One region of the Streptomyces lacaronensis genome, then DNA from elsewhere that is predicted to be linked to it. Evidence: riboswitches for the same ligand, from Rfam matches in the RefSeq annotation. Region 1 holds a riboswitch; the other holds the start of a gene.
What was found. A riboswitch is a leader RNA that binds a small molecule or an ion and turns the genes downstream of it on or off. The one in region 1 is predicted to bind thiamine pyrophosphate.

Region 1 (6,903 bases):
GAACGGTCGGTGCGGATGCGCTCGAGCGCCAGCAGCGATCCGGCGCAGACCAGCATCAGGATCGTGCTCAGGGCCATCGCCTGCCCGTAGGTGAGCTGTCCGGCCCGGCCCAGGAAGCGGGCGATGGCCACCGGGAGGGTCGGATGGTCGGGGCGCGCGATGAAGACGGTCGCCCCGAACTCGCCCAGGGAGACGGCGAACGCGAAGCCCGCCGCGACCGCCACGGCCCGTCCGACCAGCGGCATGTCCACCTCCCGCCAGACCCGCCACGGGGACGCCCCGAGCACGGCCGCCGCCTCCCGGAGCCGGTGGTCCACCGCCCGCAGCACCGGCAGCATGGTCCGTACGACGAAGGGCACGCCCACCAGGGCCTGGGCGAGCGGCACCAGGACCCAGGAGGCGCGCAGATCCAGCGGGGGCTCGTCCAGGGCGATCAGGAAGCCGAACCCCACGGTGACGGCCGAGGTGCCCAGCGGCAGCATCAGCAGCGCGTCGAAGCCCCGCACCAGCCTGCCCGCCTTACGGGTGAGCGCCGCGGCGGCGAGACCGCCCACGACGAGGGCGAAGACGGTGGCGACCGCCGCGTACCACAGGGAGTTCCCGACGGCCTCCATGGGAGCCACGAAGAAGGTGCCCCCGCTGTCCGCGGCCGACCGCAGCGCCTCGTAGTAGGTGAACCCGTAGCCGTCCGGTCCGTTCAGCGAGCGCTCCACCAGCACCGCGAGCGGTGTCACGATCAGCAGCGCGACCACCGCCAGCACGCCCCACAGCAGCGCCCACTGGGCCGGGCCCTTCGGGCGGCGCGCGGTGCGGCCCGGGTCGACGAGCCGCAGGGCGCTCTCGCGGCGCCTCACTGTCCACGCGTGCAGGGCCAATACGGCCGCCACCGCGGCGAACTGGAGGAGGGTCAGCACCGCGGCCGAGGGGAGGTCGAGCAGTTGCGCGGTCTCCCGGTAGATCGCCACCTCCAGGGTGGCGTAGCGGGGGCCGCCGAGGATCTGGATCACACCGAAGGAGGTGAAGGTGAACAGGAACACCATCAGCGCGGCCGCGGCCACGGCCGGGGCCAGGGCGGGCAGCGTCACCCGGCGCCAGGCCGACAGCCGGCTCGCGCCGAGTACTCGCGCGGCCTCCTCCTGGCGCGGGTCGAGCTGGGCCCACAGCCCGCCCACGGTCCTGACGACGACCGCGTAGTTGAAGAAGACGTGGGCCAGGAGGATCGCCCAGACGGAGGTGTCCAGCCGCACCCCCCACAGCTCGTCCAGCAGCCCGCCCCGGCCGAGCAGGGCCAGGACGGCCGATCCGGCGACGACGGTCGGCAGGACGAACGGCACGGTCACCACGGCCCGCAGCAGCCCCTTGCCGGGGAAGTCGAAGCGGGCGAAGACATACGCGCCGGGCAGCGCCACCGCGAGCGTGAGGGCGGTCGACGCGACCGCCTGCCAACAGGTGAACCACAGGACGTCCAGCGTCGCCGGATCGGTCACCACCTCGGCGATCCGGCCGAACCGCCACCGACCGCCGACACGCAGCCCCCGGGTGACGATGGCGGCCACGGGATAGGCGAAGAAGACCGCGAAGAAAGCGAGCGGCACCGCCATCAGGGCGAGCCGGAGGGCGATCGCGCGACGGCCGCCGCCCTCGCCCCTATCGGCCTTACGGTGGTCATTGGCCTTCTTACGGTTCTCGCGGGGCTCTACAGGACCAGCGAGGACCATGTCTTGACCCACGGCTCACGATTCTTGGCGATCTTCTGCGGCGCCAGGGTGGCCGAGTCGGCGATCCTGACCCCGTATCGGGTGAACAGCTCCGGCAGCTTGGCGTCCTCGCGCGCCGGGTTGACGTACATGTTCAGCGGGACGTCCTCCTGGAACCGCTTGCTCAGCAGGAAGTCCAGCAGCGCCTTGCCGCCCTTGGTGTTGCCCGCGCCGTTCAGCAGTCCGGCGAACTCCACCTGCCGGAAGCAGGTGCCCGTCGCCACCCCGGTGGGGGCCTTCGCGGGCTTGCTCTTGGCGTCGGCCACCTCGGCGGGCGGGCTGGAGGCGTAGGAGACGACGAGCGGCCGGTCGCCCTTGCCGCCGCCCGCCGAGCCGGAGAACCGGTCGTAATACGCCTGCTCCCAGCCGTCGACGACCTCGACGCCGTTGGCCCGCAGCTTCTTCCAGTAGCCCTTCCAGCCGTCGTCGCCGTACTTCGCGGCCGTGGCGAGGAGGAAGCCGAGACCGGGGGACGAGGTGGCCGCGTTCTCAGTGACCAGGAGGTTCTTGTAAGCGGGCTTGGTCAGATCGTCCAGCGTCCGGGGCGGCGTCAGCTTCTTGTCGGCGAAGTACTTCCGGTCGTAGTTGACGCAGATGTCGCCGAAGTCGACGGGGGTGACGCGGTGCTCGGCCCGGTCGAGCTGAAGGGCCGCCGGGACCTTGTCGAGGCCCTTCGCCGGGTAGGGGGTGAACAGGTCGTTGTCGAGCGCACGGGAGAGGAGCGTGTTGTCGACACCGAAGAACACATCGCCCTGGGGATGGCCCTTGGACAGGATCGCCTGGTTGACGGCGGCTCCGGCGTCGCCCCCGGCCTGCACGCGCACCTTGTAGCCGGTCTCCTTGGTGAACTCCTTGAGGACCGCCTTGGAGGCCGCGAACGAGTCATGCGTGACCAGGGTGACCGTCTTGGAGTCCGAGCCGCTCTTGGTGTCCTCGCCGCAGCCGACGAGCGCGCCCAGGGCCAGTGAGGCGAAGAGGGCGGCCGAGATGGCACGCCGAAGCTGACTGTTCATGGTGATGCTGACTCCCTACGCCGGTATGACCCGGATCAGGTCCGAGGGTCTGCGGCCGTGCCGCACTCTCAGCGCTCTGAGCGCTCCCCTGTCGGAATGTTCACTTGTACGGATGTTCGCTTCTATGACGATCGCATGATGCAACGATGCCCAGGCACCGTATCAGCCGGTGCTCAGCGCTCCGAAGCGGCCAGCTGCCCGCAGGCCCCGTCGATCTCCTGGCCCCGGGTGTCCCGGACGGTCACCGGCACCCCGTGGGCCTCCAGGGCCGCCACGAACGCCTTCTCGTCCTCGGGCCGCGACGCCGTCCACTTGGAACCGGGCGTCGGATTGAGCGGGATGAGGTTCACATGCACCCGGTGGCTCTTGAGCAGCCGGCCGAGCAGATCGGCGCGCCAGGCCTGGTCGTTGATGTCCTTGATCAGCGCGTACTCGATGGAGATCCGGCGGCCGGACTTCTCCGCGTACTGCCATGCGGCGTCCAGGACCTCGCGCACCTTCCAGCGGGTGTTGACCGGCACGAGGGTGTCGCGCAGCTCGTCGTCGGGCGCGTGCAGCGACACCGCGAGCCGGCACTTGAAGCCCTCGTCCGCGAACCGCAGCATCGCCGGGACGAGGCCGACGGTGGAGACGGTGATACCGCGCTGCGACAGACCGAGCCCGTCGGGCTCGGGGTCGGTGAGTCGGCGGATGGCGCCGACGACACGGTTGTAGTTGGCCAGCGGCTCGCCCATGCCCATGAAGACGATGTTGGACAGCCGGGCCGGGCCACCGGGGATCTCCCCGTCCCGGAGGGCCCGCATCCCGTCGACGATCTGGTGCACGATCTCGGCGGTGGACAGATTCCGGTCCAGCCCCGCCTGCCCGGTGGCGCAGAACGGGCAGTTCATCCCGCAGCCCGCCTGTGAGCTGATGCACATGGTGACCCGGTCCGGGTAGCGCATCAGGACGGACTCCACGAGCGTGCCGTCGAACAGCCGCCACAGCGTCTTGCGCGTGGTGTCGTCGTCACAGCTGATGTGCCGCACCACGCTCATCAGATCCGGCAGCAGCCCGGCGGCCAGCTTCTCGCGCGCGGCGGCCGGGATGTCGGTCCACTGAGCGGGGTCGTCGGCATAGCGCGCGAAGTAGTGACGCGACACCTGACCTGCCCGGAAGGGCTTTTCCCCGAGGGCGGCGACGGCCTCCCGGCGCTCGGCGGGCGTGAGGTCGGCAAGATGCCGCGGGGGCTTCTTGGCCCCACGCGGCGCGACGAAGGTGAGTTCTCCGGGCTTAGGCATGGTTCACCCAGTGTCGCAGACATACGAACGGCCCCGCGCCGGGAGTGGCGCGGGGCCCGTGGGCGGGCGTGGTCAGCCGCCACCCACGAAGATCACCAGCAGCAGCCACACCACCGGCGCGGTGGGCAGCAGCGAGTCGAGCCGGTCCATGATCCCGCCATGGCCGGGCAGCAGCTTGCCCATGTCCTTGATGCCGAGGTCGCGCTTGATCATGGACTCGCCGAGGTCGCCGAGGGTCGCGCTGACCGCGGCGGCGAGGCCGAGCAGCAGGCCCTGCCACCAGACGCCGTCGTCGATGAGGTACTGCATGCACAGGGCGCCCGCGACCATCGCGAAGGCCACCGCGCCCAGCAGCCCCTCGCGGGTCTTGCCGGGGCTGATGCGCGGGGCCAGCGGATGCTTGCCGAAACGCCAGCCCACCGCGTACGCCCCCGTGTCGCTGACCACGGTCAGCAGCAGGAAGGTCAGGACCCGCCACGGGCCGTCGTCGGTGTCGAGCATCAGCGCCACGAAAGTGGCCAGAAACGGCACGTAGAAGGCGGCGAAAACGCCTGCGGTGACATCCCTGAGGTAGTTGTCGGGCGGCTCGGTCATCCGCCAGACCAGCACCGCGAGCGCAGTGAGGGCGACCGCCACCACCGCGCCCTGGGCACCGCGCACATAGCCGGCGACGACCATGGCGACCCCGCCGACGGCGAGCGGCACCAGGGGGACCCGGATGTCCTTGCGCTCGGCCAGCCGCGAGGTCAGCTCCCAGAGCCCGACCACCACCGCGACCGCCACCACGCCGACGAACACGGGCTTGTAGATGAAGAGCGAGGCCAAGATGATCACACCGAGGCCGATGCCCACCCCTATCGCGGCGCGCAGGTTCCGGCCCGCGCTCTTCTTGCCCTGCCCGGTGCCGGGCGCGCCGTCGGCGGAGGCCGGGTCGGGCGCGGGCTCGGGGGGCGTCGGCCGGCGCCCGGCGGGCTGCCGGGGGCCGGGCTGCGGCTCCCGCTCGTCGCGGAAGAGGGGGCCGCTCAGCCGAGCGGCCCCCCGGTCACGGTCGGCGGCCTCGCCGGAGTCGCCGCCTGCGTGGGGCACGGTGGGCATGGGGCGAGTTTGCGCCGCCTCACCCACCTCGTGCGCGGGACCCGCCGAAGAAGTGGGCACCTCCCAGCCGTAGCCGGGGGAGGTGCCCTGACGGCCCGGTCCCCGGAGTCCGGCGCTTGGTGGGGCCCCCCAGGAAGAGTCGTTCATCAGACCTCGAGCAGCTCGGCTTCCTTGTGCTTGAGCAGCTCATCCACCTGCGCGACATACTTCGCCGTGGTGTCGTCGAGCTCCTTCTCCGCGCGGCGCCCCTCGTCCTCGCCGACCTCGCCGTCCTTGATCAGCTTGTCGATGGACTCCTTGGCCTTGCGGCGGACGCTGCGGATCGAGATCTTCGCGTCCTCGCCCTTGGCCTTGGCGACCTTGATGAACTCCTTACGGCGCTGCTCGGTGAGCTCGGGGAACACCACACGGATGATGTTGCCGTCATTGCTCGGGTTGACGCCCAGATCGGAGTCCCGGATCGCCTGCTCGATGTTGCGGAGCGCGGTCTTGTCGAACGGCGTGACCACGGCCATCCGCGGCTCCGGCACCGAGAACGACGCCAGCTGATTGATCGGCGTCAGCGCACCGTAGTAGTCCGCCACGATCTTGTTGAACATCGCCGGGTGCGCACGCCCGGTGCGGATCGCGGCGAAGTCCTCCTTGGCGACCACAACGGCCTTCTCCATCTTCTCCTCGGCCTCGAGGAGGATCTCTTCGATCACCACTTGCTCCTGGTGTTATCAGTAAGCAGAGCCTCGCCCCTGCGTGCGTCTTCTCCTGCACGGTGTCCGACCGGCAGGCCGTTGTCCATCCCCCGTTCGAGCCGTCAGGCCCGGGAGCCCTGGTCGCTCACCAGCGTGCCGATCTTCTCACCCTTCACCGCACGCGCGATGTTTCCTTCGGCCAGGAGCTCGAAGACGAGGATGGGCAGCTTGTTGTCCCGGCAGAGCGTGATCGCGGTGGCATCTGCGACCTTGAGATCCCGGGTGATCACCTCGCCGTACTCCAGGGCGTCGAACTTCACCGCGTCGGGGTTGCGGGCGGGGTCGGAGTCATAGACCCCGTCCACGCCGTTCTTGCCCATGAGCAGGGCCTGCGCGTCGATCTCCAGCGCTCGCTGGGCCGCGGTGGTGTCCGTGGAGAAGTACGGCATACCCATACCCGCGCCGAAGATGACCACACGCCCCTTCTCCAGATGGCGCACCGCACGCAGCGGAATGTACGGCTCCGCGACCTGGCCCATGGTGATGGCGGTCTGGACGCGGGAGTCGATGCCCTCCTTTTCCAGGAAGTCCTGGAGGGCGAGACAGTTCATGACGGTTCCGAGCATGCCCATGTAGTCCGAGCGGGCCCGGTCCATACCGCGCTGCTGCAGTTCCGCACCGCGGAAGAAGTTTCCGCCGCCGATGACGATGGCGATTTCGGCACCGTCCCTGACCACGGCGGCGACCTCGCGGGCGATGGCGTGCACGACATCGGGGTCGACACCGAGTCCCCCGCCTCCGGCGAACGCCTCGCCGGACAGCTTCAGCAGGAAGCGACCGTGTGGGGCCGCGCCGTGCGCCTTCTTGTCATCGGCGGCCTGTTTGGCGTCCGCGCCGTGATTCATTGGAGATCTCCTCGTGCACATACGAAGGAGGCCACTGCCGGACGGGTCCTGTTACGACCTCTGCGGCAATGGCCTCCTCGTCACATCTGCGGCCGACCGGTCGACGGTTGGCTGCCTACGACCCTATCGGGGTCGCCGGTCATTCGCTGCTCGGCTCAGACGCCGAC
Region 2 (6,903 bases), 4.5 Mb from region 1:
GGTCAGGCCGGACCCAGTCGGGCCGGACCCAGTCGGGCCGGACCCGGTCAGGCCGTCGCGCGGACCCGCTTCGCCAGCTCGGCCGTCGCCCCCGCCGGGTCGTCGGCGGCCGTGATGGCCCGGACCACGACGATACGGCGGGCCCCCGCCTCCAGGACCTGGTCCAGGTTGGAGGCGTCGATTCCGCCGATAGCGAACCATGGCCGCTCCGTGCCCAGCGCGGCGGCGTAACGCACCAGGGAAAGCCCCGGTGCGGGGCGGCCCGGCTTCGTGGGGGTGGGCCAGCAGGGGCCGGTGCAGAAATAGTCCACACCGGGCTGGACGGCCGCCGCGTCCACCTCCGCCTCCGCGTGGGTGGAGCGCCCGATCAGTACGCCCTCGCCGAGGATCGCGCGCGCCGCGGGCACCGGGAGGTCGCCCTGACCCAGATGGAGCACATCCGAGCCGATGGCATCCGCGATGTCGGCCCGGTCGTTGACGGCCAGCAGCTTGCCGTGCCGGCGGCAGGCGTCCGCGAAGACCTGGAGGTGCTCCAGCTCCTCGGCCGCCTCCATCTCCTTGTCCCGGAGCTGGACGATGTCCACCCCCGCCTCCAGGACGGCGTCCAGGAACTCCGGCAGATCACCCTGGCGCTTCCGGGCGTCGGTGCACAGATAGAGGCGGGCGTCGGCCAGCTGCTCGCGAGCGGTGGCGGTGGCGGTGGCGGTGGCGGTGGTGGACATGGGCCCCCCGGAGGGTCGGGCGGCGTACGGGCCGTGAGCGGAGCCCGGCCCGTACGCCAGATGCGATCAGGGTCCGATCAGGTTGCGATCAGGGTGACGGTGTCAGACGGCGTCAGACGGCGAGGGCCTGAGCGCGCCGCTTCACTTCCGTACCGCGATTCTCGCTCAGGGCCCGTGCCGGGGTGCCGGGCAGGCTTGGGTCAGGGGTGAAGAGCCACTCCAGCATCTCTTCGTCGCTGAAGCCGTCGTCCTTCAGAAGCGTCAAGGTCCCCACGAGGCCCTTGACGACCTTTCCGTCACCGATGAACTCCTCGGGCACCTGAAGGACCCTGTTCTCGCCACGGCGCACGGCGATCAGCTGGCCCTCCTTGACCAGCTGCCGGACGCGTGTCACCTCGACCCCCAGTCGTTCGGCGACGTCGGGGAGGGTGAGCCAGGCGGGGACGAGAGCATCGATCTTTGCGTCAATCTCGGTCACGGAACAAGCCTGCCATCTGGGACTGACAGTGGGTAGCCGGGCGTCCGCCGAGCGGGCCGCCCGCCCCGCCCCCGGGCGCCCCGGCCGACGGCCGATCGGCGGTCGGCCCGCCGGTCAGCGGATGGCCGACTTCAGCGGCACCGAGGGGTCCTCGGCCCGCGTCCGGTCCAGCCGGGCGCCACGCTCGATCAGCTTGCGCCCCTGGGCCAGATCGCGCGGACGGCCGACGGCCAGCAGGGCGACCAGGGCGCCCTCGCGCAGCCAGCACACCGACCAGGCGGCACCGGCCGGATCGCCGCGCCAGACCAGCTCGTCGGCCTCCGAGTGGTGCCCGGCGTACTGCACGAAGCGCCCGAACTGCTCGGACCAGAAGTACGGCACCGGGTCGTACACCACACCGGGGAAGTGAGCGGCCGTCCGGCTCCCCACCACATTGGCCGCGACGGTGCGCGGGCCCTGGAGCGCGTTGTCCCAGTGGTGCACCAGCAGCCGCGTTCCGTAGCGGGCGGACGGGAAGGAGGCGCAGTCGCCGACCGCGTAGACGTCCGGCGCGGAGGTGCGCAGCCGGTCGTCGGCGACGACGGACCGGTCCTCGGCCAGCTCCACGCCCGAGCCCGCGAGCCAGTCCGTGGCGGGCCGGGCCCCGATCCCGACGACCACCGCGCCGGCGCGCAGCCGGGTGCCGTCGCCGAGCAGCAGCCCGCTCTCGTCGACGGAGGCCACTCGGGCGCCCGTGACCAGCCGGGCGCCGTAGTCCTCGTACCAGGCCGCCATGGGGGCCGCGACCTCGGCCGGGAGCGCGCCCGCCAGCGGCCGGTCCGCGGCCTCGACCACGGTCACGGCGCAGCCCGCCTCGCGCGCCGCGGTGGCGAACTCCGCGCCGATCCAGCCCGCCCCCACGACCGCGATCTCGCGCTGCCGGGCGAGCACCGGGCGCAGCCGCTCGGCGTCGTCCAGCGTGCGCAGCAGATGGACGCCGGGCTCTCCTTCGCTGCCCGGCAGCGGGATCGGCTCGGCGCCTGTGGCGATCACCAGGACGTCGTACAGGAGCTGGCCGGTCGCGGTCTCGACGAGCCGCTTGTCCGGGCGCAGGCCGGTGACCTCGACGCCGAGCCGCAGCCCGATGCCGAGCCCGGCGAAGTCCACGTCGAGCGTCGAGCCCTCGGCCTTTCCGAGCAGTACGGCCTTGGACAGCGGGGGCCGGTCGTAGGGCTGGTGGGGCTCCGCGCCCAGCAGGACGATCTCCCCGGTCCAGCCGTGTTCGCGCAGCGCGACGGCGGTTTGCACCCCCGCCATGCCCGCGCCGACGATCACCACGCGCTGTCCGGCGCCGTTCGAGGACGGCTTCGTCGTCGTCTCATCGCTCACACGATCACTGTATTGCGGCTGGTGGGGCGGACTGGAGAGCGGCTTACGAGAGGTCGGACACAAAGCGGGGTGGGGGCGGACGGGGGCCGGACCAGGGGTGCGGGTTGTGGGCGCCTCCGGCGGTGAGCCCCCACCCCGCCCCTTCCCGAAACGAAGGGGCTCCGCCCCCTCGCCCCCTGCCGGGGCTCCGCCCCCGACCCCGCTCCTCAAACGCCGGAGGGGCTGGGAGTGCGGGGCCGCCCCCGACCCCGCTCCTCACCCGTCGGAGGGGCTGGGAGTGCGGGGCTCCCCGACCCCGCTCCTCACCCGTCGGAGGGGCTGGGTGAGGAGCTGGGTTTCCTGGTGTACGGCCGCTCTTTCGGGCGATTCGGGGCACGTACTAGGGTGGCGGGACAGAGCACTCGCGGGAGCCCGGGCGGACCGGGCTGAGAGGGAGGCTGGGACGGCCTCCGACCGTACGAACCTGATCCGGGTCATGCCGGCGAAGGGAGGGGCACCGTGTCCACGCACGCACCAGGTCACGGTCACGGTCACGACGACGGACCTCAAACATCAGGCGGGCCGCCAACCGGCGGACGCTACGACGCCCTCGTCATCGGCGGCGGCATCATCGGGCTGGTCACGGCCTGGCGGGCGGCCCAGCGCGGGCTGCGCACCGCGCTCGTCGACCCCGCGCCCGGCGGTGGAGCCGCCTGGGTCGCGGCCGGGATGCTGGCGGCCGTCACCGAGCTGCACTACGGCGAGCAGACCCTGCTCGGCCTCAACATGGCCTCCGCACGCCGCTATCCGGACTTCGTGGCCGAGCTCGAGGAGGCCGGCGGCCAGGACGTGGGCCACCGCGCGTGCGGCACGCTCGCCGTCGCGTTCGACGCCGACGACCGCGCCCATCTGCGCGAGCTCCACACCTTCCAGCAGGGGCTCGGGCTGGAGTCCGAGTGGCTGACGGGGCGTGAATGCCGCCGTCTGGAGCCGATGCTCGCGCCGGGCGTACACGGCGGGCTGCGTGTCGCCGGTGACCACCAGGTGGATCCGCGGCGGCTGACGGCGGCGCTGCTCACCGCGTGCGAGCGGGCCGGGGTCGCCTTCCACCGCGACCGCGCGGAGCGGCTGCTGCTGGACGGCGACCGCGCCACCGGGGTCGAGCTGACCGGGGGTACGCGCCTGGCCGCCGAGCGGACCGTACTGGCCGCCGGAAGCCTCAGCGGACGGCTCGCGGGCGTTCCCGAGGACGTCCTGCCGCCCGTACGGCCCGTCAAGGGACAGGTGGTGCGGCTGTCGGTGCCCGAGCGGTACGCGCCGTTCCTCTCCCGGACCGTACGGGCCGTGGTGCGCGGCGCGCCGGTGTACCTGGTGCCGCGAGAGAACGGCGAGTTGGTCATCGGCGCGACCAGCGAGGAGCTGGGCTGGGACACCACGGTCACCGCGGGCGGGGTGTACGAACTGCTGCGGGACGCCCATGAGGTGGTGCCCGGCATCACCGAACTGCCGCTGGTGGAGACGTCCGCCGGGCTGCGCCCCGGCTCCCCCGACAACGCCCCGATGCTCGGCCCGACCGCGCTGCCGGGGCTGTTGCTGGCCAGCGGTCACTTCCGCAACGGTGTGCTTCTCACCCCGATCACCGGCGATGTCATGGCCGAGGCCCTCACCAGCGGAGAACTCCCCCCGGAGGCCCGGCCGTTCAGCCCGCGGCGCTTCGCGGCCCCCTCGGCGACTTCCTCTCCCGGTGCCCCCGGCGCCGCGCACTCCCCAGCACAGGAGCAGCACACATGACCGTCTCCGTCAACGGCGAGCCTCGCGAGGTGCCCGAGGGCACCACGCTCGACCGGCTCGTCGCGACCCTCACCCAGGCGCCCTCGGGTGTCGCCGCCGCCGTCAACGAGACGGTTGTCCCGCGCACCCAGTGGTCCGCGACCTCGCTCGGCGACGGCGATCGCGTCGAGGTCCTCACCGCGGTCCAAGGAGGCTGATCCCCACCATGGCTCCCACCAAGACCACCACGACCACCACGACCACCGCGACCACCCCGACCACACCGGCGGCCCCGGCCGCCCCGGCCACCACAGCCGTCACCACCGCCCCCGACGCCCCCGACGCCACGACGGCCCACGGCGCCGCCGACCGCGCGACGCTCGCCACGCCCGATCCGCTGACCATCGCCGGGACCGACTTCGGCTCCCGGCTGATCATGGGCACGGGCGGCGCGCCCAGTCTGGACATCCTGGAGCGTTCGCTGCTGGCCTCCGGCACCGAGCTGACGACCGTCGCGATGCGGCGGCTCGACCCCACGGTGCAGGGGTCGGTGCTCTCCGTGCTCGACCGGCACGGGATCCGCCCGCTGCCCAACACCGCCGGGTGTTTCACCGCCGGTGAGGCCGTGCTCACCGCCCGCCTCGCCCGGGAGGCCCTGGGCACGGACTGGGTCAAGCTGGAGGTGGTCGCCGACGAGCGCACCCTGCTCCCCGATCCGATCGAGCTGCTGGACGCGGCCGAGATCCTGGTGGACGACGGGTTCACGGTCCTGCCGTACACCAATGACGATCCGATCCTGGCCCGGAAGCTGGAGGACGTCGGCTGCGCCGCGATCATGCCGCTCGGCTCCCCGATCGGCTCCGGGCTCGGTATCCGCAACCCGCACAACTTCCAGCTGATCACCGAACGCGCCACCGTGCCGGTGATCCTCGACGCGGGCGCGGGCACGGCGTCGGACGCCGCGCTGGCCATGGAGCTGGGGTGTGCGGCGGTGATGCTCGCCTCGGCCGTCACCCGGGCCCGGGAGCCGGAGCTGATGGCGGGGGCGATGCGGCACGCCGTGGAGGCGGGGCGACTGGCCCACCGGGCGGGCCGGATCCCGCGCCGCCACTTCGCCGAGGCGTCGAGCCCGGCCGAGGGCCTGGCCGCCCTGGACCCCGAGCGCCCGGCCTTCGGCTAAGCGCTCCGCTGGACGTGCCGGGATGCGTCGTCGGCCGACTGCGGCGCCGTCGTGGCTGGTCGCGCCCACGCGGCGGAGCCGCATATCGACACAGCCCCGCGCCCCTTCGGGGCGCTGCCCGAACCGTAGCGGACTTCCTCTGACCTGCTTGGGCCCTGGGCGTTCGGCTACGCCCTGGGCGTTCGGCCAGGTCCCGCACGTTCGGCCAGGGCTCCTGGCCTTCGCCAGCCGGTGTCCGGGCCCCTCGGGGGCCTACCGTGGAGGGAGGGAGCAGCCCACAGCCCGGAGGTGGTCGCCGTGACCGTGACCGTGGACGACCGGATCGAGCGCGAGGTGTACGTACCGGCGCCGATCGACCGGGTGTGGCGGGTGCTGACCACGCCCGAGTACATCCGCGCCTGGTATGCCCCCGGCGGCTGCGAGATCGATCCGCACCCCGGCGGGCGGCTCCGGTTCCGCTGGGACGAGCACGGAGAGTTCCACGGCATGGTCGAGCGGGCGGTTCCGGATGCCCTCTTCCGCTTCCGGCTGGCCCTGGAGCCCGATCACGCCCCCTCGGACCCCGGCGAAGCCACCCTCGTGGAGTTCGCGCTCTCGCCCGAGGGGCGGGGCACCCGGCTGCGGTTCGCGGAGAGCGGTATCCGCGCCCTGGCCGTCCCCGACGACGCCAAGGCGAAGCACGCCGAGTACGCCACGCTGTCCTGGACCTCCGCGCTGGAGGAGCTGGCCGCGATCGCCGCCGCGTCGCACAACTGACCCGCCGATGTCACCGTTCCGCTGCAGTGCCCGCCCCACCTGAGGCGGGCGGTCCTGGCCGATATCGGCGCCTCGTAGACTTCCTCCGTGGATACGACCCTCCAGGACCCCCTCGTCGGGCAGGAGCTCGACGGCCGCTACCGCATCGAGGCGCGCATCGCCGTTGGCGGGATGGCGACGGTCTACCGGGCCGTCGACACCCGGCTGGACCGTGTGCTCGCGCTGAAGGTGATGCATCAGGGCCTCGCCTCCGACGCCGCCTTCGTCGAGCGCTTCATCCGGGAGGCGAAGTCCGTCGCGAGACTCGCGCACGCCAACGTGGTCGCCGTCTACGACCAGGGGACCGACGGCAGCCATGTCTATCTGGCCATGGAGTACGTCTCGGGCTGCACCCTGCGCGATGTGCTCCGCGGGCGCGGGGCACTGCGTCCGCGCGCCGCGCTGGACATCCTGGAGCCGGTGCTGGCCGCGCTCGGCGCGGCCCACCGCGCCGGTTTCGTCCACCGCGACATGAAGCCCGAGAACGTGCTGATCGGGGACGACGGCCGGGTCAAGGTCGCCGACTTCGGACTGGTCCGGGCGGTGGACACCAACACCAGCGCCTCCACCGGCAGTGTCCTCGGCACCGTCTCGTATCTCGCGCCCGAGCA

Region 2: it holds a riboswitch for thiamine pyrophosphate, as region 1 does, so the genes downstream of both, thiO (glycine oxidase ThiO) here and ACMTAK_RS16365 (thiamine ABC transporter substrate-binding protein) in region 1, are expected to answer to the same signal.

The regions. Positions count from the first base shown of each region.
Region 1 is NZ_JBLHDK010000003.1:3,901,872-3,908,774, forward strand. It holds gene ACMTAK_RS16360 (ABC transporter permease) at 1-1,601, opposite strand, end outside; gene ACMTAK_RS16365 (thiamine ABC transporter substrate-binding protein) at 1,697-2,770, opposite strand; TPP riboswitch at 2,766-2,870, opposite strand; gene rlmN (dual-specificity RNA methyltransferase RlmN) at 2,944-4,050, opposite strand; gene ACMTAK_RS16375 (phosphatidate cytidylyltransferase) at 4,123-5,292, opposite strand; gene frr (ribosome recycling factor) at 5,292-5,849, opposite strand; gene pyrH (UMP kinase) at 5,954-6,736, opposite strand; gene tsf (translation elongation factor Ts) at 6,892-6,903, opposite strand, start outside.
Region 2 is NZ_JBLHDK010000003.1:8,407,975-8,414,877, reverse strand. It holds gene thiE (thiamine phosphate synthase) at 48-722, opposite strand; gene ACMTAK_RS36170 (Rv2175c family DNA-binding protein) at 835-1,200, opposite strand; gene ACMTAK_RS36165 (NAD(P)/FAD-dependent oxidoreductase) at 1,315-2,496, opposite strand; TPP riboswitch at 2,962-3,075, shown strand; gene thiO (glycine oxidase ThiO) at 3,163-4,338, shown strand; gene thiS (sulfur carrier protein ThiS) at 4,335-4,535, shown strand; gene ACMTAK_RS36150 (thiazole synthase) at 4,544-5,497, shown strand; gene ACMTAK_RS36145 (SRPBCC domain-containing protein) at 5,795-6,253, shown strand; gene pknB (Stk1 family PASTA domain-containing Ser/Thr kinase) at 6,341-6,903, shown strand, end outside.